3 regions of the Rhizobium sp. 3T7 genome follow, and region 2 is predicted to be linked to each of the others. Evidence: predicted binding sites of a transcription regulator. Region 2 holds the regulator's gene; each other region holds the start of a gene.
The links. The regulator LexA, encoded in region 2, represses DNA repair genes until DNA is damaged. The targets are predictions, from matches to a motif close to TGTTCNNNNTGTGTTCNG.
Positions count from the first base shown of each region.

Region 1: a site for LexA is predicted at 3,927-3,944, ahead of uvrA (excinuclease ABC subunit UvrA). Genes of this name have one in related genera too.
Region 3: a site for LexA is predicted at 7,982-7,999, ahead of K9B32_RS00275 (ribonuclease T2 family protein). Genes of this name have one in related genera too.

Region 1 is NZ_JAIQXS010000026.1:10,332-20,148, forward strand. Features, by position in the region: gene gyrA (DNA gyrase subunit A) at 1-1,582, opposite strand, end outside; gene K9B32_RS25440 (MarC family protein) at 1,808-2,449, shown strand; gene K9B32_RS25445 (hypothetical protein) at 2,508-2,879, opposite strand; gene K9B32_RS25450 (single-stranded DNA-binding protein) at 3,304-3,816, opposite strand; gene uvrA (excinuclease ABC subunit UvrA) at 4,065-6,989, shown strand; partial or broken gene K9B32_RS25460 (GNAT family N-acetyltransferase) at 6,989-7,449, shown strand; gene K9B32_RS25465 (DUF72 domain-containing protein) at 7,465-8,271, shown strand; gene K9B32_RS25470 (NAD(P)H-hydrate dehydratase) at 8,280-9,755, opposite strand.
Region 2 is NZ_JAIQXS010000016.1:53,320-63,136, reverse strand. Features, by position in the region: gene K9B32_RS20590 (pyruvate dehydrogenase complex E1 component subunit beta) at 1-67, opposite strand, end outside; gene pdhA (pyruvate dehydrogenase (acetyl-transferring) E1 component subunit alpha) at 85-1,131, opposite strand; gene K9B32_RS20580 (FtsB family cell division protein) at 1,278-1,598, opposite strand; gene eno (phosphopyruvate hydratase) at 1,739-3,013, opposite strand; gene K9B32_RS20570 (methyl-accepting chemotaxis protein) at 3,436-5,280, shown strand; gene kdsA (3-deoxy-8-phosphooctulonate synthase) at 5,303-6,148, opposite strand; gene K9B32_RS20560 (VOC family protein) at 6,145-7,029, opposite strand; gene lexA (transcriptional repressor LexA) at 7,229-7,945, shown strand; gene K9B32_RS20550 (hypothetical protein) at 8,036-8,299, opposite strand; gene gltA (citrate synthase) at 8,799-9,817, shown strand, end outside.
Region 3 is NZ_JAIQXS010000001.1:46,781-56,597, forward strand. Features, by position in the region: gene K9B32_RS00235 (L,D-transpeptidase family protein) at 1-1,141, opposite strand, end outside; gene K9B32_RS00240 (DUF4432 family protein) at 1,372-2,211, shown strand; gene K9B32_RS00245 (TIGR01244 family sulfur transferase) at 2,281-2,619, shown strand; gene K9B32_RS00250 (RidA family protein) at 2,693-3,037, shown strand; gene K9B32_RS00255 (thiamine pyrophosphate-binding protein) at 3,076-4,734, opposite strand; gene K9B32_RS00260 (CaiB/BaiF CoA transferase family protein) at 4,731-5,933, opposite strand; gene K9B32_RS00265 (DMT family transporter) at 5,952-6,908, opposite strand; gene K9B32_RS00270 (alpha/beta hydrolase) at 6,925-7,854, opposite strand; gene K9B32_RS00275 (ribonuclease T2 family protein) at 8,013-8,747, shown strand; gene ettA (energy-dependent translational throttle protein EttA) at 8,940-9,817, shown strand, end outside.

The DNA of each region.
Region 1 (9,817 bases), on a different contig from region 2:
CCATCTCGAGGCCGCCGTCCATGATCTCGGTACGGCGCGGCGTGCCGAATTCGTCGCGAACGGCTGCGAGCTCGTCCTTGACGATCGTCTGGATGCGGATCCTTGAGGACAGAATTTCCAGGTAATCCTTGATTTCTTCGCCGATCTTGTTGAGTTCATCGCCGATTTCGTCGCGGCCGAGAGCCGTCAGACGGGCCAGACGCAGCTCGAGGATGGCGCGCGCCTGCTCTTCCGAGAGGTTATACGTCAGGTCCTCGTTGATGCGGTGCCGCGGGTCATCGATCAGGCGGATCAGGCTTTCGACATCGGATGCCGGCCAGCGGCGCGTCATCAGCTCTTCGCGGGCAGACTGCGGATCCGGCGCCTGCCGGATCACGCGGATGACCTCGTCGATGTTGGCAACGGCAATCGCCAGACCCACCAAGACGTGGGCTCGTTCGCGAGCCTTGCGCAGCAGAAATTTCGTTCTCCGGCTAACAACTTCCTCACGGAACGAGACGAAGGCACGCAGCATGTCAAGCAGCGTCAGTTGTTCCGGCTTGCCGCCGTTCAGCGCCACAATGTTGCAGCCGAAGGAGGTCTGTAGCGGTGTATAGCGGTAGAGCTGGTTCAGGATGACGTCCGCATTGGCATCACGCTTCAGTTCGACGACGACGCGATAGCCCTGGCGGTCCGATTCATCGCGCAGGTCGGAGATGCCTTCGATACGCTTGTCGCGCACCAGTTCGGCCATCTTCTCGATCATCGTCGATTTGTTCACCTGATACGGGATCTCGGTGATGATGATCTGTTCGCGATCACCGCGCATCGGCTCGATGGCGGCGACACCGCGCATGATCACCGAACCGCGGCCTGTCTCGTAGGCCGAGCGAATGCCGGCACGACCGAGGATCTTGGCGCCGGTCGGGAAGTCAGGACCCGGAATGATCTGCATGATCTCGGGCAGTTCGATCGCCGGATTGTCGATCAACGCGATGCAGCCGTCGATGACTTCGGAAAGATTGTGCGGCGGGATGTTGGTCGCCATGCCGACGGCAATGCCGCCTGCCCCGTTGACCAACAGGTTTGGGAACTTGGCGGGAACGACGACAGGCTCGGAGAGCGTGCCGTCATAGTTGTCACGGAAGTCGACCGTTTCCTTATCGAGATCGTCGAGCAAGGAATGCGCGGCCTTCTGCAGGCGACACTCGGTGTAGCGTTCGGCCGCCGGCGGATCGCCGTCGACAGAGCCGAAGTTGCCCTGGCCGTCGATTAGCGGCAGTCGAAGCGACCAGTCCTGCGCCATACGCGCCAGCGCGTCGTAGATCGCCGCGTTGCCGTGCGGATGGTATTTACCCATCACATCCCCGGTAACACGGGCGCATTTTACGTACTTCTTGTTCCAATCGATGCCGAGTTCGGACATGCCGTAGAGGATGCGCCGGTGCACGGGCTTCAGGCCGTCGCGCACATCAGGCAGGGCGCGGCTCACGATAACGCTCATCGCGTAGTCGAGGTACGACCGCTGCATTTCCTCCATGATGGAGATGGGCTCGATGCCTGGCGGGAGCTTCCCGCCGCCGGGGGGTGTTTGCTCAGTCAAAACGGATCACGATCTCTTCTAGAATCACTTGAAGATTTATAGCGGAAATGCTGTTCCTGCGCCAATTTTGGCAAGGGTTTTGAACAGTCTTTTGCGGTCTTATGAGGGCAATTTTGGCCTCAACGGCAACTATTTACGCCATCCAGAGAGCGCCATTTGCCAAATTGATTTCTCCGCATCACAATCGCCCAAAAGCAAGCGTTTATATGGGCTCATGGAGAGACAATGGCAAGCGCCGACCAACTGATCAACGCTTTCACGACGCTGCTTGTCACGATCGATCCGCCCGGCCTTGCGCCGATCTTTCTCGGGCTCACGACTGGCATGAGCCGCAGTCAGCGAAAGCAGGTGGCGATGCGCGGCACGATCATCGCCTTTGTCATTCTTGCCGTCTTCGCCCTGTTCGGGGCCAGTGTGCTGGGCGTGCTCGGCATCTCGATTGGAGCCTTCCGTATCGCCGGTGGTCTCCTCTTGTTCTGGATCGCTTTTGAAATGGTGTTCGAGAAGCGGCAGGACCGTAAGGAGAAGACCAGCACGGCGGCGATCACCGTCGATCACATCCACAATATTTCGGTCTTTCCCTTGGCGATTCCCCTTATCGCCGGTCCTGGCGCCATTTCGGCAACGATCCTGATTGCTGGGTCGATGCAGGGTTCACTCGAGCGTGCGCAATTGATCATCGTCATTGCATCAAGCTTGCTGCTGCTGTTTCTGGCGCTGCTGATTGCCGACCGGCTCGATCGCTTCCTCGGCGTTACGGGGCGCGCAATTCTGACCCGACTTCTCGGCGTCATCCTGGCTGCGCTTGCCACGCAGTTCGTGGTCGATGGCTTGAAGTCCACGCTGGGGACGATGCCGGCTGGCTAGATTGAGCCAGGGTTTCTCTTGCGGCAACCGCGAGTGCAGCGACCCTCGCACTTGCGTTCTATGCCTGCAGCAACCGCGTTTGCGCTTCCACGATCGTTCCTCGGGGGGCCGCGGCGTTCTCAAATATCTGGTAAAGAAAGAGCTTTATTGCCTCGGCTTCACGGACGACAACTGGCTCTAGAGCCGGATCGCTGGCTGTCCATGCCCGCATGGTTGCAATTGATCTGCCGACAGCACCGGATCTGCGCATCGCGGACGAGTTGAACAACTTGCTTTCAACGATATACCAGACGAAGATCCGGATCGCGATCGACCTCACATGCGTCTCTTGCGCCCGGATCGATTTGAATTCGGCCCAGAGCCTCCGCAAATGATCTTCACTTAGGCGGTCGAGATCCAAACCGAGTTCCAATAAATCCTCGCTGACCATTCGCCGTGCTGCGCTGGTCGTGAGCAATCCAAATTGGGAACCTATTTCTCTCATGACACGAAATATCGTGCTAGCCCCTCAATTTGGAAACCCTGCCGCACCTATCCTTTTGGAGAGGGAGACACTGCTACTTAGATTAGAATCTCTTACAATGCCTACGGTTTGTTAGCCAATTCGGCTAAGGCGCAGAAAATGGATCACTTTGTTGCAGCAGCGAGACGCCACCTTGCAGCGCGGACATTGCGTTTGTGCCCGCCTATTCCACCGTCAGGTAGCAATGACAATTTCTGCGAGCGGAGGTGCATCTGGACCTCTCAAAGCTGACGCGGCGGGACGACCTGTGCGCCCCCCGGCTCTGAGATCAAAAAAGACGGCGCACTTTGCAGCGCGCCGTCGAGCTGATGTCACCAACGTTGCGCTGCGATCAGAACGGGATATCGTCATCGAGATCGCGCGAGAAGTTTCCACCGCTGCCGCGGCCAGACGATTGCGAGGGCGCGCCGTAATCATCGCCGCCGCCGAAGTCACCGCCGGCATTGCTGCCACGACCACCGCCAAAGCCGGAGCTTGCGCCCCCGCCCTCGCCGCGACCGTCGAGCATCGTCAGCGTCGAGTTAAAGCCCTGCAGAACGACTTCCGTCGAATAGCGGTCCTGGCCGTTCTGGTCCTGCCACTTGCGGGTCTGCAGCGCGCCTTCGATGTAGAGTTTGGCACCCTTCTTCACATACTGCTCGACGACCTTGCAGAGGCCCTCATTGAAGACCACGACCGTATGCCATTCCGTCTTCTCGCGGCGTTCGCCGGAGTTGCGGTCACGCCAGGTCTCGGACGTTGCGATGCGAAGGTTGGCGATCGGCCGGCCATCCTGGGTCCGCCGGATTTCGGGGTCGGCGCCCACGTTTCCGATCAGAATTACCTTGTTTACGCTGCCAGCCATACTTTCACCTTACCTGCCGCCCTGCCCGGCGGCGCTTGAAACAATCGGTGCACCTTAAACCATAGAGCACCGGTGATGGGCGTCCATCACCGGTTCATCCACAAGGAATTTGTTCTTTCTTTGTTCTAATTTATCCCTATGATCTTGTCAACCGAATCGAAAACCTTGCAGCGGACGGACATTCAGCCTCGACTCGCCAGCCGGCATCACTAAATAAGGGGCTTGTTCCAGCACAGAAGCAGAAGACGATGAGCGAACTGAAGACGATTTCCATCCGCGGCGCGCGCGAGCACAATTTGAAGGGCATCGATCTCGATCTGCCGCGAAACAAACTTATCGTCATGACCGGCCTTTCGGGGTCCGGAAAATCGTCGCTTGCCTTTGACACGATCTATGCCGAAGGGCAGCGGCGCTATGTCGAAAGCCTTTCGGCCTATGCGCGCCAGTTCCTTGAAATGATGCAGAAGCCCGACGTCGATCAGATCGACGGCCTGTCGCCCGCGATTTCGATCGAGCAGAAGACGACCTCGCGCAATCCACGCTCGACGGTTGGCACGGTGACCGAAATCTACGACTATATGCGTCTGCTCTTTGCCCGCGTCGGCGTGCCTTATTCGCCTGCGACCGGGCTGCCGATCGAGAGCCAGACGGTCAGCCAGATGGTCGATCGCGTGCTGGAGTTCGGAGAAGGCACGCGTCTTTACATTCTCGCGCCGCTCGTGCGCGGGCGTAAGGGCGAATACAAGAAAGAACTCGCGGACCTGATGAAGAAGGGCTTCCAGCGCGTCAAGGTCGACGGTCAGTTCTACGAGATCGCGGACGTGCCGGCTCTCGACAAGAAGTACAAGCATGACATCGACGTCGTGGTCGACCGCATTGTCGTGCGACCGGATATGGCTTCGCGACTTGCCGACAGCTTCGAGACTTCGCTGAGGCTTGCCGACGGCTTGGCTGTCGCGGAATTCGCCGACAAGCCGCTGCCGCCGGAAGAGACCGCCGCCGGCGGCTCGGCCAACAAGTCGCTCAACGAAACGCATGAACGCGTTCTCTTTTCGGAAAAGTTCGCCTGTCCGGTGTCGGGCTTCACCATTCCCGAGATCGAGCCGCGGCTTTTTTCGTTCAACAATCCAGCCGGCGCCTGCCCGACCTGCGACGGCCTTGGCGCCCAGCAGAAGATCGACGCCAACCTGATCGTGCCCGAACCCGAGCGCACGTTGCGCGATGGCGCCATTGCGCCATGGGCGAAGTCGACCTCACCCTATTACAATCAGACGCTCGAAGCCCTCGGCAAGCATTACGGCTTCAAGCTTGGCGCCCGTTGGAACGATCTGTCCGATAAGGCCAAGGACGTCATCTTGAATGGCACCGACGAGAAGATCGAATTCCATTATGCCGATGGTGCACGGTCCTATACCACGCACAAGAACTTCGAAGGCATCATCACCAATCTCGAGCGTCGCTGGAAAGAGACGGATTCCGCCTGGGCGCGCGAAGAAATCGAGCGCTTCATGTCGGCCGCACCCTGCCCGTCCTGCGGCGGTTTCCGCCTGAAGCCCGAGGCGCTTGCCGTCAAGATCAATACGCTGCATATCGGCCAGGTGACCGATATGTCGATCCGCGTCGCCCGTGACTGGTTCGAGGTCCTGCCGCAGTCGCTGAGCGCCAAGCAGAACGAGATCGCGGTCCGCATACTCAAGGAGATCCGCGACCGCCTGCGCTTCCTCAATGACGTCGGCCTGGATTACCTCAGTCTGTCGCGAAACTCCGGCACCCTGTCGGGCGGCGAAAGTCAGCGTATCCGGTTGGCGTCACAGATTGGTTCCGGTCTGACCGGTGTATTGTATGTCCTCGACGAACCATCGATCGGCCTGCATCAGCGCGATAACGCCCGACTGCTCGATACGCTGAAGCACCTTCGCGATATCGGCAATACCGTGATCGTGGTCGAGCATGACGAGGACGCGATCTTGACCGCCGACGACGTCGTCGACATCGGTCCAGCGGCCGGCATCCATGGTGGTCAAGTGATTGCCCACGGCACACCACAGGAGATCATGGCAAACCCGAGGTCGCTGACCGGGAAATATCTTTCCGGCGAACTGGGCGTTCCGGTTCCCGACGAGCGGCGCAAGCCCAAGAAGGGCAAGGAGATCAAGGTTGTCGGTGCCCGCGGCAACAATTTGAAGAGTATCACGGCTTCCATCCCGCTCGGGGTCTTTACGGCGGTCACCGGGGTATCCGGTGGTGGAAAATCCACATTCCTGATCGAGACGCTGTATAAATCGGCTGCGCGTCGCGTCATGGGCGCCCGCGAAATTCCGGCCGATCATGATCGCATCGACGGTTTCGAGCATATCGACAAGGTTATCGATATCGATCAGTCGCCGATCGGCCGCACGCCGCGCTCCAACCCGGCGACCTATACGGGCGCGTTCACCCCGATCCGCGACTGGTTTGCAGGCCTTCCGGAAGCGAAGGCGCGAGGCTATCAGCCCGGGCGCTTCTCGTTCAACGTCAAGGGTGGTCGCTGCGAAGCCTGCCAGGGTGACGGCGTCATCAAGATCGAGATGCATTTCTTGCCTGACGTCTACGTCACCTGCGATGTCTGCCACGGCAAGCGCTACAACAGGGAGACGCTTGACGTTACGTTTAAGCACAAGTCGATTGCTGACGTGCTCGATATGACGGTAGAAGAAGGTGTCGATTTCTTCGCCGCCGTCCCGGCCGTGCGGGACAAGTTGCAAGCGTTGAAGGATGTCGGCCTCGGTTACATCAAGGTCGGACAGCAAGCGAATACGCTGTCGGGTGGCGAGGCGCAGCGCGTCAAGCTGGCAAAGGAGCTGTCGAAGAGGTCGACAGGCCGCACGCTCTATATCCTGGACGAACCGACGACCGGCCTGCATTTCCACGACGTCGCCAAGCTTTTGGAAATGCTGCAGGAGCTGGTCAATCAGGGCAATTCGGTCGTCGTCATCGAGCACAATCTCGAGGTCATCAAGACCGCGGACTGGATTCTTGATTTCGGTCCGGAAGGCGGTGATGGCGGCGGTGAGATCGTTGCCGTCGGCACGCCGGAAGCGATCGTCAAGGAGGAGCGGTCCTATACCGGCCAGTTCTTAAAGGAGTTGCTTGAGCGGCGCCCTGCTCGAAAAGCTGTAGTGGCAGCCGAGTGATGCTGAGGGCGGCGTCGCTCGGTGATCTGCAGGCGGTCGGAGCGCTGACCGCCGAAGCCTATACTCCGTACACGCGTCTCCTCGGGCGTCCACCGATCCCGGTCAGCGAGAATTACGCACCGCGCATTGGTCGCGGTGAGGTATGGCTGCGGGAAGTGCAAGGCGAGCTTGCAGGGTTAGCCGTCGTCGAGCGGCACCCAGACCATATGATGCTCTACAGCATTGCCGTCGCCCCGAGATTCCAGGGTGCTGGCCACGGTGTTGCCATTCTGCGATGGGCGGAAGAGACGGCGCGGGAATGGGGGCTTCCGGAAGTTCGTCTCTACACAAATGCGCGCATGGAACGGGATATTGCGCTCTACGGCGCGTTTGGCTTTAGGAAACGGGTCGCCGCGAGCATCCGCATTGGCCAGGATGGGTGATCGTCGATATGGCAAAGCAAGTCAGCGTACAGATATAATCAGAGGAGGAAGAAATGACGAAATCCGGCAATATTCGCGTCGGCATCGGCGGCTGGACCTTCGAGGCATGGCGGGATCATTTCTACCCCGGGGACCTGAAGCAGAAAGACGAACTGAATTATGCAAGCCGCAAGCTCAAAGTCATTGAGATCAACGGCACCTACTACAGCTCGCAGAAGCCGGAGACCTTCGCCAAATGGGCCGCGGATGTACCTGACGGGTTCGTATTTTCGCTTAAGGCCAGTCGCTTTGTCACCAATCGCCGCGTGCTGACGGAAGCCGGCGAGTCTATGGAGCGCTTTCTGACCCAGGGTCTAACTGAGCTCGGCCCTCACCTGGGGCCAATCCTCTGGCAGTTCGCGCCGACGAAGAAGTTCGATCCGGAGGACTTTGAAGGCTTTCTGAAATTGCTGCCTAGCAAGCAGGATGGCTTGTCTCTGAAGCATGTCGTCGAAGTGCGTCACGACTCGTTCAAGGTGCCGGAATTCGTTGCGCTGCTTGCGAAGTATGGAGTCGCGCCTGTTTGCGCCGAGCATTTCGATTACCCGATGATCGCGGATGTGACGGCCGACTTCGTCTATGCCCGCCTCCAGAAGGGCTCGGACGACATCAGGACATGCTATTCGTCAAGCGATCTAAAGGCCTGGGCCAAGCGGCTCGAAACCTGGGCGGAGGGCAAGTTTCCAGACGATCTGCCGCTGATCGATGCAAGCCGCAAGGTCGCGGCGCAGCCGCGGGACGTTTTCGCCTTCATGATCCACGAAGGCAAGGTCAATGCGCCATTCGGGGCTATGGCCCTACAGGAAGCGACGGCACAATAGCGCCGTTCCTAGAGCGGAAGAACATGCGTTGCCAGTTCTTCCGCGGTCAGCCCTTTGCCGGCCCGCACGCCAGCCTCTCCGTGCATGTAGACGCCGGCAGCCGCCGCTTCGAAAGCGGGAAAGCCTTGGGCCATCAGTGCTCCGATGATCCCGGCAAGGACGTCCCCGGAGCCGGCTGTCGCGAGCCAAACCGGGGCGTTCACGTTGATATAAGCTCTGCCGTCAGGCGATGCGATGACGGTATCGGAGCCTTTGTAGACGATTGCGGCGTTCGCCCGCGCCGCTGCAGCCTGCGCCTTTTCGACTTTCCCCATGGCCGCATCGGCGGCGATATCGGGAAACAGTCGGCCGAACTCGCCTTGGTGTGGCGTAAGCACCAGCCGCGGCTTGCCGTAGAACCTTGAAAACAGCTCGTCCGGGGCATCCTTGAACGAAGAAAGCCCGTCGGCGTCAAGCACCAGATGCCGCTCGGAAAGCGCTGCCACGAACCGGCGTGCCTTGTCACCGACGCCAAAACCGGGGCCAAGAACGAATGTCTGTAGCCGTTCGTCGCGGAGCCAATCGCGGAGCGCCGCCTCATCGTCGATCGCATGCAGCATGATCGCCGTAAGGTGCGCCGCATTGGCGCCCAATGCGTCGTCTGGCGCGGCGATTGTCACAAGCCCTGCCCCGGCCTTCAACCCCGCCATCGCCGACATCCGCGCAGCGCCGGTCCTGCTCGCTTCACCGGAGAAGACGACAAGGTGGCCACGCTTGTATTTGTGTGTTTCCAGTCCGCTCGATGGCAGCAGATGTCGCCACCGTTCTGGCCTGTTCTCGGCAATCTGTTGCTTCTTCTCAGCGCGGATGATGCGGGCGGGTATGCCGATATCGAAGACTTCCAGTTCACCGCAGAGCTCTCGCCCCGGCATCAAGAGATGACCGGGTTTCCGCGTCATGAAGGTCACAGTCCGATCCGCCACAAAGGCCGCTCCTTGGATGGCTCCGGTGCGACCGTCGACGCCGGATGGCAGGTCGACGGCAATCACCGGCACCCGCGCCTCCTTCACCCGTCCAATCACTTCGAAGACGTTCTCGGGAACATCGCGGGCAAGGCCGGCCCCGAACAGGGCATCGATAACCACATCGCCGTTGCGCGGCTGATACGTCTCAAGCGGCTGTGCGCTGGTCGGCGCCAGACTGTCCCTCGCGCGGGCGGCATCTCCCTTGAGCCTTTCCGGTTTGCCCAATTGGAATACGTCGACAGCGACACCGCTCTCAACCAGCCGACGAGCGGCAACATAGCCGTCGCCCCCGTTATTGCCAGGTCCACAAAGCACGGCCGCGCGAAGGGCGGTCGGAAAATCGCGCAGAAAAATGGCTGCTACCGCGGCCCCCGCCCGTTCCATAAGGGAATAGCTGTCGATACCGGACGCGGCTGCCGCCGCGTCAACAGCTGTCATGTCTTCCGGGGTAAGGAGCAATTCGGAGATTCCGTCGGTCATCACCGCATTCAAACAGAAATCGCCTAAATAACAACCGGTCGATTGATCTCTGCGCAGATCAA
Region 2 (9,817 bases):
GCCACTTGGAAAGCGTGCCTTCTTCCATCGTCGGAGAGAGGGCGGGCATGAGTATATCGATTGGCATGGGTCGTCCCTCCCCGATTAGAGCAGAATGTCAGTGTAGAGCTCGGATGCATCCGGCTCCGGATCGGACTGGGCGAAGTCGGCACTATCAGCAACGACATCGCGGACGTCCTTGTCGATCGCCTTCAGATCGTCTTCCGAGGCCCAGCCCTTTTCGAGCAGACGCGCACGCACCTGTTCGATCGGATCCTGCTCGGAGCGCATCTTCTGCACTTCTTCCTTGGTGCGGTACTTCGCCGGGTCGGACATCGAGTGGCCGCGATAACGGTAGGTCAACATTTCGAGGATGATCGGGCCTTTGCCGGAGCGGCAATGCTCGAGGGCTTCGTCAGCTGCAGCCTTGACGGCGCGGACATCCATGCCATCGACCTGGATGCCGGGAATGCCGAAACCGGAGCCACGGAGGGAGTAGTTCGACTGCGCGGTAGCACGCGCCGTCGAGGTTCCCATGGCATAGCGGTTGTTCTCGACGATGTATATAATCGGCAGCTTCCAGAGAGCGGCCATGTTGAAGCTCTCGTAGACCTGGCCCTGATTGGCGGCACCATCACCGAAGTAGGCGACGGAGACACTGTCATTCCCGCGATACCGGTTGGCGAAGGCAAGGCCCGTTCCGAGCGAAACCTGGGCACCGACGATGCCGTGCCCCCCGTAGAAATGCTTCTCCTTGGAGAACATGTGCATCGAGCCGCCCTTGCCGCGCGAATAACCGCTACGGCGCCCGGTCAGCTCGGCCATGACGCCACGCGCGCTCATGCCGGTTGCCAGCATATGGCCGTGATCGCGATAGGCGGTGATAACCTGATCGCCTTCCTTCTGCGCCATCTGCATGCCGACGACCACAGCTTCCTGGCCAATGTAAAGGTGACAGAAACCACCAATGAAGCCCATGCCGTAGAGCTGTCCGGCCTTCTCCTCGAAGCGGCGGATCAATAGCATCTCGCGATAGGCCTTGAGCTCCTCATCGCGCGTAAAATCAGCAACAGGACCACCATTGGATGCCTTGTTCGCCGGCTTTGCGCTAGTTTTACGGCTGGAAACGGTCGCGGTTTTTCGCGGCGCCATTCACCCCTCCCTACGGGTTTGTCGGTTCTTTGGTGGCGCGTACCATAGGGAAGAAATTTCGCCGCAGCAATGCCATAAATGCATGGCTCGTATTCATCAGTAAGCTACTGATAAAAAAGACTTTATTTTGGTTAACTGAATTTCGGTTAATTGGAATAGTGAGTGAATATGACGATCTCGTCGGCACGAGAAACATTCAGCTGAAGACGCGCTTTCTCGTCCAGCATATCCTTGTCCATCGAACCGTCGCTCAGCAGCGCGACCTGCTTTTCGAGATGCTCGCGCTTGCCCTTCAGAACCGCCAACTCCCTTTCGCGCGCTATCCGCTGGCGCTCGAACCCCTCGGTTGCCCGCAGACCGTAATCACCGTGGATGCAATGATAGCCGAAGTAGGAGAGAAACGCGACCGTCATCGCCGGAACGACGAAACGACCGATCTTTTTCTTTTTGTGATGCTTTGTCCACATAAACGCACGCTCGAACGCATTACCTCGATGCGTCCAAGACTACCGGGCAGAGATTAACTGTCCGTTGACTATGAAAAATCAAGCAAGAAAAAACCCGCGCCTTTGGGACGCGGGTTCGAAGTCGTTGAAATCAGATGCGATTAGCCGCGGATGATTGAACGGCCGGCATAGCGGGCCTGCGGGCCGAGGCCTTCTTCGATGCGGATCAGCTGGTTGTACTTGGCAAGACGATCCGAACGCGATAGCGAACCGGTCTTGATCTGACCGCAGTTGGTGGCAACGGCCAGATCGGCAATCGTCGAATCTTCGGTTTCGCCCGACCGGTGCGACATGACCGCAGTGTAGGCAGCCTTGTGAGCAGTGTTGACGGCGTCGAGGGTTTCCGTCAGCGAGCCGATCTGGTTGACCTTGACGAGGATCGAGTTGGCAACACCCATGCGGATACCGTCGCGAAGACGGGCCGAGTTGGTGACGAAGAGATCGTCGCCGACCAGCTGAACCTTCTTTCCGGCCAGATCCGTCAGAGCCTTCCAGCCGTCCCAATCATCTTCGGCCATGCCGTCTTCGATCGAGATGATAGGGTACTGGGCCGCGAGCTGTGCAAGATATTCGGCCATGGCACCCGATTCCAGCGTGCGACCTTCGCCTTCGAGAACGTACTTGCCATCCTTGAAAAATTCCGTCGAGGCGCAGTCGAGGCCGAGGCTGATGTCGTCGCCCGGCTTGTAGCCGGCTTTCTCGATGGACTTCATGATGAAGTCGAGGGCTTCAGGCGCGCTCTTCAAGCCCGGCGCGAAGCCACCTTCGTCGCCGACGTTGGTGTTGTGACCCTGAGCCGACAATTCCTTCTTAAGGACGTGGAAGACTTCCGAGCCCATGCGGACGGCTTCGCGGATGGAATCGGCGCCGACCGGCAGGATCATGAATTCCTGGAAGTCGATCGGATTGTCGGCATGCGCACCACCGTTGATGATGTTCATCATCGGAACCGGCAGAAGATGGGCGCTCGCACCGCCGAGATAGCGGTAAAGCGGCAGGCCGGAAGCCTGAGCAGCCGCCTTGGCAACGGCGAGCGACACGCCGAGGATAGCGTTGGCACCGAGACGCGACTTGTTCGGTGTGCCGTCCAGCTCGATCATGATATTGTCAATCTGGATCTGGTTTTCGGCGTCGATGCCACCGATCGCGTCGAAGATTTCCGTGTTGGCGGCTTCGACGGCCTTTTCAACACCCTTGCCGAGATAGCGCTTGCCGCCATCACGTACTTCGACGGCTTCGTGAGCACCGGTCGAAGCGCCCGACGGCACCGCCGCGCGGCCCATGCTGCCATCTTCGAGATAGACATCGACTTCGACGGTCGGGTTGCCACGGCTGTCGAGAATCTCGCGGGCGATAATGTCGGTAATTGCGGTCATCGGCTCTTCCTGCTCGAGGGTGGATAAATCGTTCGAAGCCTGTTTAATCGAAGGCACGCAAATTACAATGCCACACCGACGACACACGGCACGTCACGGACCTATCGCGCGAATATGTCAGGCTTTTGAAGAGGCGCGTCGCGGCATCCTTCCGCTGCCCTGCTCCAGTGTTTCGAAACTTCAGGTTTTGAAAACAAGTCACCGCATTCAATGTGGTTGCAAATTTATCGATCAGTAACCAATTAATATTACAATTAATACTCGATGAGGAAATACTGCCTGTCCTCCGGCAAGTAGTATTGCATGATGCACTTCCTTATGCGGTTCAAGCCCGCCTGTTTATAGGGATCGTAAATCCCTCCAAACTCCAAGCCATTTCAATAAACAACACCTGTTTGCTATTAGAATTCACGGGGCGCCGGATGAAACTCAATATTGCTCGCAGCCTTGCCATCTTCGCGGCCGTCATCACCGCAGGATTGATCACTTCGATCGGCATTCAGAATTACGCCTTCAACAAGCTGCGGGTGAACGGCGAAATGTATAGGCAGATCGTCTACGGAAAGGATCTCGTTGCCGATATCCTGCCGCCACCTCTCTATATCGTTGAATCCTACATGCTTGCACTTGAGGCGGTGCAGCGTCCTGAAGTCGCGCGGAAGAATATCGAGCGCATCCAGACTGTCCTGAAGCCCGCCTATGAGGATCGCCGCAAATATTGGTCGGAAACAGCACTCAGCGCCGACCTCAAGGAAAAACTCCTGAGCGATGTCCTCGTCAAAGGCGACGTGTTCTGGAAGGTGATGGCAGAAGAACTCGCCCCAGCCATTCTCAAGAACGACGACGCCGTCATCCCGGCGGCTTTCGAGAAGCTTTCAACGAATTTCCATATTCATGAAGAAGCCGTCAACAAGCTCGTGGATATGGCGAACGCTTTCCTGGCTGCTGCCGAAAAGGATGCCGCCGAACAAACCCGCATCCTCTCCACCATCACGCTCGCGGCAGCCGCTGTCTCGTTTTGCCTGTTGCTCGGCGGCCTTTACGTCTTCCGTCGACGCGCTATCGTGCCACTCTCAGCAATGCGCGACTATATGGCGATCCTTGCCGCCGGCGATTATTCGAAGGAAGTGCCCTTCAGCCGCCGCGCCGACGAGATCGGCGAGATGGCGCGCGCCGTCACCGTGTTCCGTGACGCCGCCGAGGAACGGAACAATATCCGTGAGCGCCAGGATGCCGAACGCCAGGTCCAGACACAGCGCGATGCGGCGCTCGCCGCCACCAAGGCAGACGAGGAAGCCGCCCGCGAGCGCGTCATCACCAGTCTGAGCCGCGGTCTGGAGCGCCTTTCCGGCGGCGACCTCTCTTTCCAACTCAGCGAGCCCTTCGAAGCGACCTATGAGAAGCTGCGCGAGGAGTTCAACTCGAGCATCCGTACACTTTCCGGCGCAATGAAAGAAATCTCAGCCGTCACGAATACGGTAAGGACCGGCTCGAGCGAAATCGCGTCGAGCACGGATGATCTGGCCCGGCGAACGGAACATCAGGCCGCCTCACTGGAGCAAGCAGCCTCGGCGCTCGACCAGATCACGGTCACCGTCAAGAATTCATCGGAACGGGCCAACGAAGCCAACGCGATGATGACGGCGACCAAGGAAAGCGCAAGCTACTCGGCGACCGTCGTGCACGAGGCGGTGGCCGCGATGGAGAAGATCGAGACATCATCCGCACAGATCGGCCAAATCATCAACGTCATCGACGAAATCGCCTTCCAGACCAACCTCCTCGCACTCAATGCCGGAGTGGAGGCCGCCCGCGCAGGTGAGGCCGGAAAGGGCTTTGCCGTCGTTGCACAGGAAGTGCGCGACCTTGCCGGTCGGTCCGCCAATCTGGCGAAAGAAATCAAACAGTTGATCGAGACCTCTTCCAGCCAGGTTTCAGCAGGCGTCGGCCTTGTCAACCGCACAGGCGAAGCACTCGGCAATATCGATCAGCAGATTCTCAAGGTCACGGCGCTGATCGAGGGGATCGTGCGTTCTTCCGCCGAACAAACCACCGCGCTCCTGGAAGTCAATGCCGCCATCAACACGATGGACAGCGTCACGCAGCAGAACGCGGCGATGGTCGAGCAAACCAGCGCCGCCTGCCGAGAGCTGGGCGACGAGGCGGTGCACCTCAATCACCTGCTGTCCCGTTTCTGTCTCGACGAAACGGGAAAGTCTGTGACCATGGGATATCCCTCCCACAAAAGGATGGCGCTCGCCGGTTGACGGCCGACACCGTCTGCCGGTTTCAGGCGGCCTTTGCAATCCCGTCGAAGGCCAGCAGCTTTTCGAGCAGCCGCGGCATATCCTTCAGATACACCATGTTCGGCCCGTCGGATGGCGCATTGTCAGGATCTTCGTGCGTTTCTACGAAGACACCGGCGACGCCAACCGCAACGGCTGCCCGTGCCAGCGTCTCCACGAATTCGCGCTGGCCGCCGCTCGAACCGCCCTGCCCGCCCGGCTGCTGCACCGAATGCGTCGCATCGAAAACGACTGGAGCACCCATCGCCGCCATGATTGGCAGCGAACGCATGTCGGAAACCAGTGTGTTGTAGCCGAACGAGGCGCCGCGTTCGCAAAGCAGAATATTCGGGTTTCCGGTCGCGTTCAGCTTGTTGAGAACGTTCTTCATGTCCCAAGGCGCCAGGAACTGTCCCTTCTTGACGTTAATGGCTCGGCCGGTCTTCGCGGCTGCCACTAACAGATCGGTTTGACGGCTCAGGAAGGCCGGGATCTGCAGGACGTCGACGACCGTCGCCACCTCGGCGCACTGCTCCTCGGTGTGGATGTCGGTCAGAACCGGAAAGCCGTATTCCTTCTTGAGGTCCGAAAAGACCTCCAGCGCCTTTTCAAGACCTACGCCGCGCTGCGCCGACAGCGAGGTGCGGTTTGCCTTGTCGAACGAGGACTTGTAGACGAGGCCGAGACCAAGTTTGTCGCAGAGTTCCTTCAATACACCGGCGACCATGAAGGCATGGTCGCGGCTCTCCATCTGGCAAGGCCCGGCAATCAGGGACAGCTTGCCGGCATTCGAAAAGGTGACGCGGCCGGCGCCTTCGCCGATCACGACTTCGGAATTTGTCTGGCTCATCGTTTCTCCTCGAAGGCGAAGAGCGCGCCCTGACCGGGCGCCGCCTTCACCAGAATTCGATTGTTCTTGCGCGTGTAAGTCATCCCGTTAGCAGCCAAATGCGCTTCTGTCACGGCGAGATCACTGACCTTGAAGACAATGGCGACGCCACGCAGGCCGCGATCGTTTGAAGGTGCCGGAATATCGAAGTAGGCATCCAATCCATCTGGGGAGAGAACGCTCACTCTGGCGTTCGGAGTTGTCACACTCGCGCCAAAGGCCTCGTTGGTCACCGGGAGGCCGTGCGCCGCAGCACGCACAAATGGCGCAAATGCTTTTGGGTCCGGCGCGCCAAGAACAATCTCTGCGATCCCACCCACGCCATTTGCGTGCTTTTGCAGCGCTCTACGGTCAGCCGGCAGCGGATTGACGCGTTGGCACGTAAAAAAGAAAAAATCCGGAGCCCGCAGATCGACCGCGAACGCGAGCTTGAACGCAGCGGTGACCTGAGAGCCGTCAGGCATCTTCATCGGCCGCTCGAACTGCAGCATCTCGCCGCCATTGATCTTTTCGGCAAGGAACCGGGCGTGGTCGCGATCAGCATCGGCGGTCGCAAAGACCACCGCGGAGAACCCATCATCCCCGCATCGAAATCGGAAAGCCCGGTCACGCGCAGTGAAGACATTGCCTTTCTTCGCCGACGCCTCGTGCAGCTCCGCGCTGGCGACGCCCAAGGGTTCCAGGTATGTTTCGTCGGCGAAGAATATGCAGGCGTTCTCGGTTCCAAAAGGATGCCGGGCATCGGGCGCGACGGTGAATCCCAGCTTTCCCAAGCGCTCGCGCGCAAGTCCGATATTGGAGACCGGCAGCACGATGTGGTCCAGCGGATGTGCTTCGCTCATGGCAAACTCTCCGGAATTTGCGAAGATGTGCGCCGGGCAAGGCAACAATGCAACCCCCTTCTACGCTTTCACTCAAATGCGACGCAAAAACGGAGCAAGTTGCAGGCAAGTTTTATGAACATTTAGGTACTTGCGGAACACATATGGAACATATAGTGTCTGTTCTGGCTTTGTTTCACGACTCTGGGGTTCAACTTCGATGCTGACGCGCAAGCAACAGGAGCTTCTTCTCTTCATTCACGAGCGAATGAAGGAATCCGGTGTCCCTCCGTCTTTCGACGAAATGAAGGACGCCTTGGATCTCGCGTCCAAGTCAGGCATCCACCGGCTGATTACCGCGCTCGAAGAACGGGGCTTCATTCGCCGACTGCCTAATCGGGCCCGCGCATTGGAGGTCATCAAGCTGCCGGAGGCTTACAATCCGAGCCTGCAGCCCCGCCGCGGCTTTTCGCCGAGCGTTATCGAAGGCAGCCTCGGCAAACCGCAGCCGGTTGCGCCTCCGAAGCCGGCTGCGCATGCCGACAACGACAGCTCGGCTTCCGTACCGGTGATGGGGCGGATAGCTGCCGGCGTGCCGATTTCTGCAATCCAGAACAATACCCACGACATTACAGTTCCGGCCGACATGCTTGGCCCGGGCGAGCACTATGCGCTTGAGGTGAAGGGCGACTCGATGATCGAAGCCGGCATCTTCGACGGCGACACGGTGATCATCCGCAACGCCAGCACGGCAAATGCCGGCGACATCGTCGTCGCACTCGTCGATGACGAGGAAGCGACCCTCAAACGTTTCCGCCGCAAGGGCGCCTCCATTGCGCTTGAGGCCGCGAACCCGGCTTATGAAACGCGCATTTTCGGACCCGACCGCGTCAAGGTTCAGGGCAAGCTGGTCGGCCTCATTCGCCGTTATCACTAACGGCGGGCAGCTCGTCGTCAAACGTACCGCTTCGCCAGTTGTATGCCTGATGCCGCATCCAGGGGTGATCAAGCGTGGTATACGCGGCCGTCACGATGGGTGCTCCACATCTATCCGTATCTCAGCGGTGCCCGAGCGGCGCAAGGTTTCGCCGGTGAATAGCAGTGCGCCCGACCGGCATTCCGTCAGGCGAGCAGGCGTTGCGACAATATCGGCGGTGTCGCACGCAGCGCCGAAGTACACAGGGTTTTCGACGATTGTCAGGACGTAGCCGCTATCATGCGTGGCGGTGCACCAGGCAGAGAACCGCGCCAGTCCCGAGGAAGACCGGAGAGAACAGGAAGAACCGCCCATGTTCCATCTCCGTTGCCACAACCCGTCGAAACCACGATGAGCAGCCGAGAGTCGGTCGTACGCCGCGCTGGCCAGGAAACGAGTGATTGCGTGCGGAAGGCGCGGAGGCTTGGGAGCAGATTGAGCCCGGAGAAAATAACGCTCTGCCGCACGAGCAGGCGCATCGGCGCCGGGTCTCTCACCTCAAATGGCTTCAACCCCGGCATGCATCTGCGCCCAAAAGTAGCGGCCCTTGCAACCACAATGCAAGCTCGCGAGGCTTGAAGCAACAATAATCGATTGAAATCTGAAGGAAAATCGGAAGTCAGAAAAGCCAAGGATTATCATTAGCTTCTGCTATGCGCAGGGTTCATCGCAGCAGTGCCCAAAAGTTGATACTGCAATGCACAAAATGGCACCACGGTAACTTGGCATTCGGCGCGCGATCATATAGCTATCGTCGACGACGCTTAACCCTATGGCGCTTTTATGGCGCCAACCGCCAGTTTGGAGGATCAGAATGACGGAACAAAGCGCAACACTGAAAATCGGTGATAAATCAGTCGATCTCGCCGTCAAGAGCGGCACGATTGGCCCTGATGTCATCGATATCGGCGCCCTGTACAAGAATACGGCTTCCTTCACGTACGATCCTGGTTTCACCTCGACCGCATCCTGTGAATCGAAAATCACGTATATCGATGGTGATGCCGGCGTATTGCTTCATCGCGGTTATCCGATCGAGCAACTTGCCGAGCACGGCGACTTCCTCGAGGTCTGCTACCTGCTTCTCTACGGAGAACTGCCGACCGCTGCCCAGAAGAAGGATTTCGACTATCGCGTCACGCATCACACGATGGTGCATGAGCAGATGAGCCGGTTCTTCACTGGCTTCCGCCGCGACGCGCATCCGATGGCCGTCATGTGCGGCTGCGTCGGCGCGCTGTCGGCCTTCTACCATGATTCCACCGACATCACGGATCCGCATCAGCGCATGGTCGCAAGCCTGCGGATGATCGCCAAGATGCCGACGCTCGCTGCCATGGCCTACAAGTATCACATCGGCCAGCCCTTCGTTTACCCGAAGAACGATCTCGACTACGCCTCGAACTTCCTGCGCATGTGCTTCGCAGTTCCCTGCGAGGAATATGTGGTCAATCCGGTGCTGGCCCGCGCCATGGACCGCATCTTCATCCTGCATGCCGATCATGAGCAGAACGCTTCGACCTCGACCGTCCGCCTCGCCGGCTCGTCGGGCGCAAACCCGTTTGCCTGCATCGCGGCCGGCATTGCATGCCTCTGGGGCCCGGCTCACGGCGGCGCCAATGAAGCTGCGCTGAACATGCTCACCGAGATCGGCACCGTTGACCGTATTCCGGAATACATTGCCCGCGCCAAGGACAAGAACGATCCGTTCCGTCTGATGGGCTTCGGTCACCGCGTCTACAAGAACTACGATCCGCGCGCCAAGATCATGCAGAAGACGACGCATGAGGTTCTCGGCGAACTCGGCGTCAAGGACGATCCGTTGCTCGAAGT
Region 3 (9,817 bases), on a different contig from region 2:
TGGCGCCCTGCTGGAAATTGATCTTCGGATTGTAGGTATAGCCCGGATTGAAGGCGACGCGCTCGACGGTCACCGTACCGGAGGGCGAAGGCGTATCTGTGGAGCCAATCGAGGCGGGGTAGGCGGCGACGAGATTGCCGGCATTGTCATAGGCAAAGACCTGCTTGCGGCCCTTGTCGGCGATGATGCGTGCGACCGATCCGGTCTTCACTTCACCGGGATTGACGACCTTTACGATCGTGCCGGGGACCGTGAAATCGACGCCCGGATTGATTTGCTTCAGGAAGCCTTCGTCCATATGGAAGCGCTCGGCGAGCATTTCCGTCGTGGAGGTGTAGCCGAGCGATGACATCGCAGCCTTATGCGCGTAGTCCTCCGGAATTTCCGCAACGTACGGCCCCGCGGCATCCGCAGGCGTAATGGTGTAGCTGACGAGCGGCAGGCCGCCACTCATGCGCAACTGCTCGAGAATTGCGTCGGTGTTGTTTGGGTCGAGCGTCTCGCCCGTCATCTGCTGATAGGCGTAGATCGCCTTGGTGACGTTCGCGCCCATGCGGCCATCGATCGCGCCAGGGGACACTCCAGCGCGGTCGAGGAATACCTGCAATGCGACGATCTCGGACTTCGACTTGTTCTTGAGCGTGATCACCGGCTCCTGAGACGGCTTCGGCTGCAACATTTCCGGCGTTTGCTGATCCTGCTCGATGGACGCATAGTCGTCGCCGCTTTGCGGATAGGGTTGGTCCTCGAGCGGCTGGCGGTCGACCGGAGTGTTGCGCGGGATCGAGCCGGTCACCGCGCCCCGCTCAGCGTAACGACCATCGCCGTAGGGATCGTCGCCATAATAGACATCGTTGTTGTACGCGTCGCGCACCGGCGGGCGCGGGTAGTAGCCGCGGGCCCGCATCTCGGTCGCGATTACATTGCCATAGGGATCGACGAGCACGCGGTTGCCGCGTCGATCACGCGCGTAAGCCGCGCCCGACGGGACATAGTCAAGGATGTCACCGTTCGGCGCCACGAAGACAACGTCGCCTTGGCGTCCGTTGTAAAACTGCTGGGCATCGGCAGATGGCGCTGCGATCGCGATGGCGAGCAGGGCAGTTGCGGCAAACAATCCCGTTATTACAAAGCGATTCACGTCTTCATACCCTTCAGTGACTTGGCCGACACACACCTGCGAATTTTGACGCTAGTGTGGAATTTATGAAATCGTGCTGAACAAAAGATAAAAATCCCGTGATTTCTCCTTTAGTCATAAACATTTGGAGCGACTAGTCGGTTCCACGCGGCAAGGCGCGCCGTCGTGATTGACGAAATCCCTGCCGAGACATAACGGTGCGCAAGCCGCGACCGGGAGGACGTTGAACGATGATCGAATTTGCCGCCGCCAAAGGGCCGACACTGATGCTGGATGAAACGTCGCTGATGGATATCGGCGGTTGTGTCGTCGATGGCGTCGACATCGCTCCCAAGAAGGCGGTCCCCGACGACGGCGATGCGCGCATATCGCATTCGGTCGAAGGCTTTCTCTTTACCTGCGGGCCGGACCATATCCGTCACCGCGAACCGATTCCGGGGCGGGCGGACGGAAAGGTCTATCCCTTGCACGGGTCCGGGCCCGGGCACGCAGCCAAGGTTCTGTGGACGAAGTTCGACAATGGCAATGCCGAGTGCCGGGCGGATATAGATATCGTAACGGTCGAGGGCTTGTCGGTCCGGATCGAACGCCACTGGTTCATCGACGGCAACACGGGGGAGGCGCGCCTCACGGACAAGGTCGTCAATACGAGCGACAAGATCGTTCCGACCTTCCTGATGTACCACATGAATATCGGCGGCAAATGGTTTGATGCCGGCACGCGCCTCGAAGGCAAGATGCTCGAGGGTGGTGGCTTTCCGTGGAATTTCGGCGAGGAGCCGGGTGGTATCTTCTGCCTCGAGGCGCCGGCAACGGAAGGCGGCTTTGCCGAGGTGCGCCTTGGCCCGATCGCCGCAATCGGCGGCAAGGTTCTCCGGGTGCGCGTTCTTGCCGAGACGTTGCCGCACCTGCAGGTCTGGCGCAATCAGAAAGCGCCCGCCGACGTCCTTGGAATCGAGCCGGTATCCCATCGCTGGGTGTCGCGTTCACAGTTGGAGGCATCGGGCGAGTTCGTCATGCTGAAGCCCGGAGAGAGCCGACATTATGCACTCAGCTTCGCCTTCGTTTGAGTGATCTGCGGTTGACGCTGGGCATGGGGCGGCGTAGTCATTCAGCCCACGATTTCAGGAGGATTAGCGATGGACATTCGCCAGATCGACGACGAGTATTCGGTTTCCGGTCAGATTTCGGTCGAGGATCTCGATCAGATCAAGGCCATGGGCTTCAAATCGATCGTCTGCCATCGCCCGGACGACGAAAGCCCGGACCAGACGCCGTATGCACCGGTAGCAGCGCGCGCCAAGGAACTCGGCCTCGATATCGCACATGTGCCGGTCGGCCCGATGGGTGTTACCGAAGAGGCGATCACGGGGATGGTTGATGCGCTCGATGAATTCCCGCGCCCGATGCTCGGCTACTGCCGCTCGGGCGCCCGCTCGACCGCGATCTATCAGAAGACGCACCACATTCGCGCCTAGTGCCGATCGGCAAACCAAATCCGGCGCTGCTCGATTCCAGCGGCGTCGTTCGTTTCGCAAACAGGAGAACATCATGAGCATCAAGCGTATCGACGCCGGCGCCCGCATGAGCGGTGCAGTTGTCCACGGCAACACCGTTTACCTCGCTGGCCAGGTCGGCGAAGGCGAAAGCGTCACCGAGCAGTGCAAGTCAGCGTTAGCAGAAGTCGATCGCCTGCTCGCTGCAGCCGGCTCGAACAAGTCGAAGATCCTGCAGACCTTGATCTATCTCTCCGACATGTCCTACTTCGCCGAAATGAACGCTGCCTGGGAAGCCTGGGTCGATCCGGCCAACACGCCGGCTCGCGCGACCAGCGAAGCCAAGCTTGCTGCGCCGAAGTACAAGGTCGAGTTCACGGTTACGGCCGCCCTCGACTAAGTCGGCGGCATTGCGAATTCGAAGGCCGGTGGGTTCGCTCACCGGCTTTTTGTTTGGGCGATTTCGGAAAGCGTGCGCGTCGGGGTAATGGCTTCCGGATCGAGCTTTACCTCGATGATCGAGGGCTTGCCGCTCGCTCGTGCGCGCTCAAAGGCGGCCGCGAAGCTTTCCGTCGTCTCGACCGTTTCCCCATGGCCACCGTAAGCGCGCGCAAGCGAGGCAAAGTCCGGGTTCGTGAGGTCGGTGCAGCTGACGCGACCGGGATACTCGCGCTCCTGATGCATGCGGATGGTGCCGTATATGCCGTTGTTGATGACAATGGCGATGATGGGCAGGTTATAGCGAATGGCGGTCGCAAATTCCTGGCCGTGCATCAGGAAGCAGCCGTCCCCGGCGAAACAGATGACCTCGCGTTCGGGAAAGAGCTGCTTGGCAGCAACCGCGGCCGGCAGGCCGTAACCCATGGAGCCTGATGTCGGTGCCGCCTGGGTGTTGAACTGACGGAAACGATGGAACCGATGCAGCCAGGTGGCATAGTTTCCGGCGCCATTGGTGAAGATTGCATCGGGGCGCGTATTTGCCTCGATCCACTCCATGATCGGCCCCATATGGACTGGGCCGGGACCGCTCTGCGGCGGTGTCGACCACGCAATGTAGGCCTGGTGCATCCGTTCGGTGCGCTCTGCCCATCTGAGTTCGGTTGGTGCCTCGAGATCAGCAAGATCCGCAACGAAATCACTCGGGCTCGCGCAGATTGCGAGGTCGGGCCTGTAGACACGGCCAAGTTCTGAGGGATCCGGATGAATGTGGACGAGCGATTGTTGCGGATAGGGGATGTCGATGAGCGTATAGCCGGAGGAGGGCATTTCCGACATGCGCCCGCCAAGCAGGATCAGCAGGTCGCTTTCCTTGATTTCCTTCGCCAGTGCAGGGTTGATGCCGATGCCGACATCACCGGCATAGTTGGGGTGTCGATGATCAAACAGCATCTGCCGACGGAACGAGCATCCGACGGGCAGGGCGAAGCGTTCCGAGAAGGTTTTCATATCGGCGACGGCATCCGCATCCCAGCGTGTGCCGCCGACGATGACCATCGGTCGCTCCGCCTTGAGCAGTCGCAGGTAAAGGTCGTCAATCTGACGACGACCGGGATGCGCTTCGACGCGCGAATAGCGCTTGGCGCGGGGCGCCTCCACTTCGTCGCGCAGCATGTCCTCGGGCAGTGATAAGACGACGGGGCCGGGACGGCCTGACGTGGCGATCGCAAATGCGCGGGTGACGAACTCGGGAATGCGAGCAGCATCGTCGATCTCGCCCACCCACTTGCTGAATTCGGTGAGGGCGCGGCGGAACTCGACCTCCTGAAAAGCCTCTCGCTCGCGGGCGTCGCGCTGGACCTGCCCGATGAAGAGGATCATCGGAATGGAATCCTGCCTGGCGATATGCAGCCCGGCCGTGGCGTTCGTGGCGCCAGGCCCGCGCGTTACCATGCAGATGCCGGGCTCGCCGGTGAGCCTGCCCCAGGCATCGGCCATCATGGCCGCGCCACCCTCCTGACGGCAGACCACCACGCAGATGTCGCTGTCATAAAGCGCATCGAGAACGGCAAGGAAACTCTCGCCGGGCACGCAGGAGAGGCGTTTCACCCCATTCGCTTTCAAGGCCTCGACGATCAGTTCCCCGCCGGTTCTTCTCATGATGATCTTTTCTCCTCCAGTTCGGCGAGCTCCGCCAGAACCTCCTCCTGATGCTCTCCCAGCCGCGGGCTCGGCCGCTCATAACGCAAGGGCGTCTGCGAGAGCACGACCGGCGTCCTGACGCCGGGAATGACGGTACCCGTTGCGTCGGCGAGATCTACCCGCAACCCACGCGCCTGGATTTGTGGATCCGCAAACATTTCCTCGATGGTATTGATCGCGCCGGCCGGAACGGCGTCCGTCTCGCAGGCCCGCAGCAGGTCGGCCTTCTGCCATCTCAACGTTTCGGTCGAAATCAGCCTGCGAACCTCGTCACGGTTCGCTACGCGCGCCTGGTTCGTCGAAAAGCTCGGATCGTCGGCAATGCCCTCAAGGCCGAGGATCGCGCACAGGCGTCGGAACTGGCCGTCATTGCCGACCGCGAGGATCAGATAGCCATCGGCGGCCGGCACGACTTCATAGGGCGAAATATTCGGATGCGCGTTTCCAAGTCGCGTCGGGGCACGGCCGGACACGAGATAATTCATGTTCTGGTTAGCGAGCACGGCCGACTGGACGTCGAGCAGCGCCATGTCGACCAGCTGCCCTTCGCCGGTCCTCTGCGCGTGGATGAGCGCTGCCTCGATGGCTGCGACCGCGTAGATGCCGGTAAAGATGTCGGCGGTCGCAACGCCTGCTTTCATCGGCTGTCCGTCCGGCTCGCCGGTGATCGACATGAAGCCGGACATGCCCTGAACGATATAGTCATAGCCTGCCCGGCTGGCATAGGGACCGTTCTGGCCGAAGCCGGTGATCGAGCAATAGACAAGCCTCGGGTTGATTTCCTTCAGGCTTTCGTAATCGAGACCGTATTTCACGAGCCCGCCGAGCTTGAAGTTCTCGATGACGACATCGGCCGTGGCGATAAGGCGGCGGACCAGTTCTTGATCCTCTTCACGCTTCAGGTCGGCGGTGATCGAACGCTTTCCGCGGTTGGCAGCGTGGTAATAGGCGGCGGAGAGGTTTTCGCCGTCGGCACCCTCGACAAAGGGTGGTCCCCAGTGCCGGGTGTCATCGCCGCCATCTGGGTTTTCGACCTTGATCACGTCGGCGCCGAGATCGGCCAGCATCTGGCCCGCCCATGGACCTGCAAGCACGCGTGCAAGCTCGATGACGCGGATGCCGGACAGCGGCGGCTTTTGGGGCTGATTGTCTGTCATGTTCCTCTCACGAGCAGATCAGGGCGCCAGGGCCGATTGAGGTGTATCGGATACCGGCTTCGATGCAAAGCGTCGCTCGCGCCAGATGATGTACAAGCCCGATGCGATGATGATGAAGATGCCGAGCCACTTGAGCGCATCCGGAAAGTCGCCGAAGACGAGCCAGGCGAAGACGGTGGCCGACACGATCTCGAAATACTGCAGTGGCGCCAATGTCGAGGCGGGCGCTGCACGGTAGGCATAGACGCCGAAGATGCCGGCGATGGCCGCCGTGACACCGACGCCGAGCAGGTAGAGGTAGCCACGGCCATCCGGCATCACCGCGTCAAAGACGTCGGAACCCGTCGCGCTGCCGAAAGCCAGCAGGATGGCGCAGAACAGCAGGCCCCAGATGCCCATCTGAAGCTGCATCGCCCACGGATCTTCCCGATGCGAAAGCACGCGGGTCATCAAGGCGAAGATGGCGATGCAGAAGGCGCTGACGACAGGCAGAAGCGCGACGTAGCCGACCTCTTGGAAGCTTGGCTGGATGATCAGCATCGCGCCGAAAAAGCCGACGCCGCAGGCGGCGTAGCGGCGCCAACCGATTGTCTCCTTGAGGAAGATGCTGCTCAGGATCGTCAATATGATGGGTTCGACGAAGAAAATCGCGATGGCATCGGCAACCGGCATGTACCTCAGCGTCGTAACAAAGGAGACCATGGAGATGGTTATGATGGCGCCTCGTATGGCATGAAAGATGTTGGCGCGCCAGGCGAAGGTCTTCCAGCTTCCGCGCCAGATGACGATCGGCAGCATGCAGAGGGCCTGCACGACGAAGCGCGCGGCCGTGATTTCTGCCGCGGGAATCGTAGCTATTGCGAGCTTGGAAAAGATGTCGATGATTGGCGAGACGAGCACCGACAGGAACATCAGCAGAATGCCGGTCGAGACCTCCGAAGCGGCTGCGGGGCGGAAAGAAATACCATTGCTCATCGCAAAATCCTTCAGTTCAGAATCTTGCGATCGCTTCGTCGCACCAATCGGCGAATGCAGCGATGGCCGCGTCCGCTCCAATTTCATTCAGCGTTTCGTGGCGCATGTCCTGATATATCTGCGTCGTGATACGGGAGAAGCCATGGGCTTTCAAATGGTTTGACAACCAGATCACCGCTTTTCCGCCATCTGTTGCCGGATCCTGCCCGCCGCCGACAAGATGGATTGGCGTCTGCTTCGGCAGTTGTTCCAGATGCGTCATTTGCGGGGCGCGAAATGTGAGTTCGAAAATATCGAGCCAGAGTGACACCGAGGCATCGAAGCCGCACAGCGGGTCCGCGATATACTTGTCGACTTCGGCAGGATCGCGGCTTAGCCAATCGAAGTCGGTTCGACGGCCGGCGATGGATTTGCCCCAGGTGCTGAAGGTAAGCTTCGGCAGGATGCCGCTCGGAACATCAGAGCCCTTCAGTGCACGTTCGGCGAGCAGGATCGCCTGCGCGGCCCGTCCTGATAAGCCGGGGTTGAAATTGGAGTTCCAGACGGCGAGGGCGTCATATTTCTCCGGATGCGTGACTGCCGCGTTAAGCGCAATGAGGCCTCCCATCGAATGTCCGAAAAGAATGACTGGTAGACCGGGATACTGTGTCACGGCGTGGTCGCGGACCGAACCGACATCATCGATCACCTGCCTTATGCCTTCCCTGCGCGCAAAACGCCCGATCGGTGCGTCGGCCGCGGTCGTCTCGCCATGCCCACGGTGATCGAAGGCGAAGACATGGTAGCCACGCGCCGCTATCGCCACCGCAAAGCGGGCGTAACGCTTGGAATGCTCGGCCAGTCCATGGGAGACAAGGATAATTCCGCGTGCCTCGGATTGCGCCGGTTCGTGATGAAATCCAAGCGAGGCGTTCGCCGTTTCAAGGCGTTGCGTATCTGCAAACATCATATCCTCCCATTGGCGGGAGAAGATCAGATCGCCCGGGAAATGCAACACATCCAAATATTTATGCGACCGGATTTTTCGCATCCTACGGATTGAGGGTTGTGAAAATAAAGCCGGCGTGATTTCTTGTTCATGAATTGTTCCTTGTGGGGATGAAAATGAACAATGCATTTCTGCGTATGGCTGCACTCCTGATGGCGATCGCGGCTGCCGGCGTTGCGGGAGCCCAGGATGCCGCCGGAAGAACGCGCTTCGTTCTGGCGGCCAGCTGGCAGCCTGCCTTTTGCGAAACCAACCAGCGCAAACCGGAATGCGGCAGCCAGACCAAGGACAGGTTCGATGCGACCAATTTCTCGCTGCACGGGCTATGGCCGATGCGCAAGGATTATTGCGACGTCTCCGGCGACCTGCGCGCCGCGGACAAGGACGGAGACTGGAACAAGCTGCCGGCGGTGGAGCTGTCTGCTGCGACCAAGACCGCACTCGCAAAGGCGATGCCTGGAACGCAATCCGGCCTGGAGCGGCATGAGTGGATCAAACACGGTACCTGCACCAAGCTGAGTGCTGACGACTATTTCGCCACGTCTGTCCGGCTGATCGACGAGCTCAATGCTTCGGCGGTCCGCGATCTGTTCGCGACCAATATCGGCAAGCCGCTGACGGCGGAGGCGATCAAGGCCGTGTTTGACAAAAGCTTTGGCGCTGGCGCCGGAGATCGCGTCAAGATGAGCTGCCGGCGTGCCGGTGGAAACCGCGTCATCAGCGAACTCACGATCGGTCTTTCGGAAGCCGCGACATCGAATGGCGAAACGAGCCTGCGCGACCTTATCCAAGGGGCAGGGCGGACGTCGTTCGGCTGCAATGAGGGCGTCGTGGACGCCGCCGGCTTTTGATCCCGCTCACCAAAAACCAAGTCCGGTCCGTCGACCTTTAGGCCATACAAGGCGACTACAGAGCAGCGTGCCAGGTTCCGATCCCGACGACGGTTGCAAAAGCCTCCGGTTTTTGGCCCTCGCGCGTTGCTCCTTTGGCTCAATTCGCCTACATAGCGGCAAAACTTAAATCCCCCGCGGAGCGAATTATCAATGGCACGTCAGTTCATCTACCATATGGCCGGCCTCAACAAGGCTTACGGCAACAAGAAGGTGCTGGAGAACATCCACCTTTCTTTCTATCCGGATGCCAAGATCGGTATTCTCGGCCCGAACGGTGCTGGTAAGTCGACCGTGCTGCGCATCATGGCGGGCCTCGATAAGGAATATACTGGCGAGGCATGGCTGGCCGACGGCGCAACGCTCGGTTACCTCGCGCAGGAACCACAGCTCGATGCTTCCAAGACGGTCCTTGAGAACGTCATGGAAGGCGTTGCCCCGAAAAAGGCGATCCTCGACCGCTACAACGAGCTGATGATGAACTACTCCGACGAGACGGCGGAAGAGGGCGCTAAGCTCCAGGACGTCATCGACAGCCAGAACCTCTGGGACCTCGAAAGCCAGGTGGAAATGGCGATGGACGCGCTGCGCTGCCCGCCCGGCGAGTCCTCGGTCGAAAAGCTCTCGGGTGGCGAAAAGCGCCGCGTCGCGCTCTGCCGCCTGCTGCTTGCGCAGCCTGATCTGCTGCTGCTCGACGAACCGACCAACCACCTCGACGCCGAGACCATCGCCTGGCTTGAAAAGCACCTGCGCGAATATCCGGGCGCCGTCCTGATGATTACCCACGACCGCTACTTCCTCGACAACGTCACAGGCTGGATCCTCGAGCTCGACCGTGGCCGTGGTATCCCGTACGAAGGCAATTATTCGGCCTACCTGCAGGCGAAGGCGAAGCGCATGCAGCAGGAGGGCCGCGAAGAGGCCTCCCGCCAGAAGGCGATCAGCCGCGAGCAGGAGTGGATCGCCTCCAGCCCGAAGGCGCGTCAGGCGAAGTCCAAGGCCCGTATCCGCGCTTACGACGAACTGGTCGC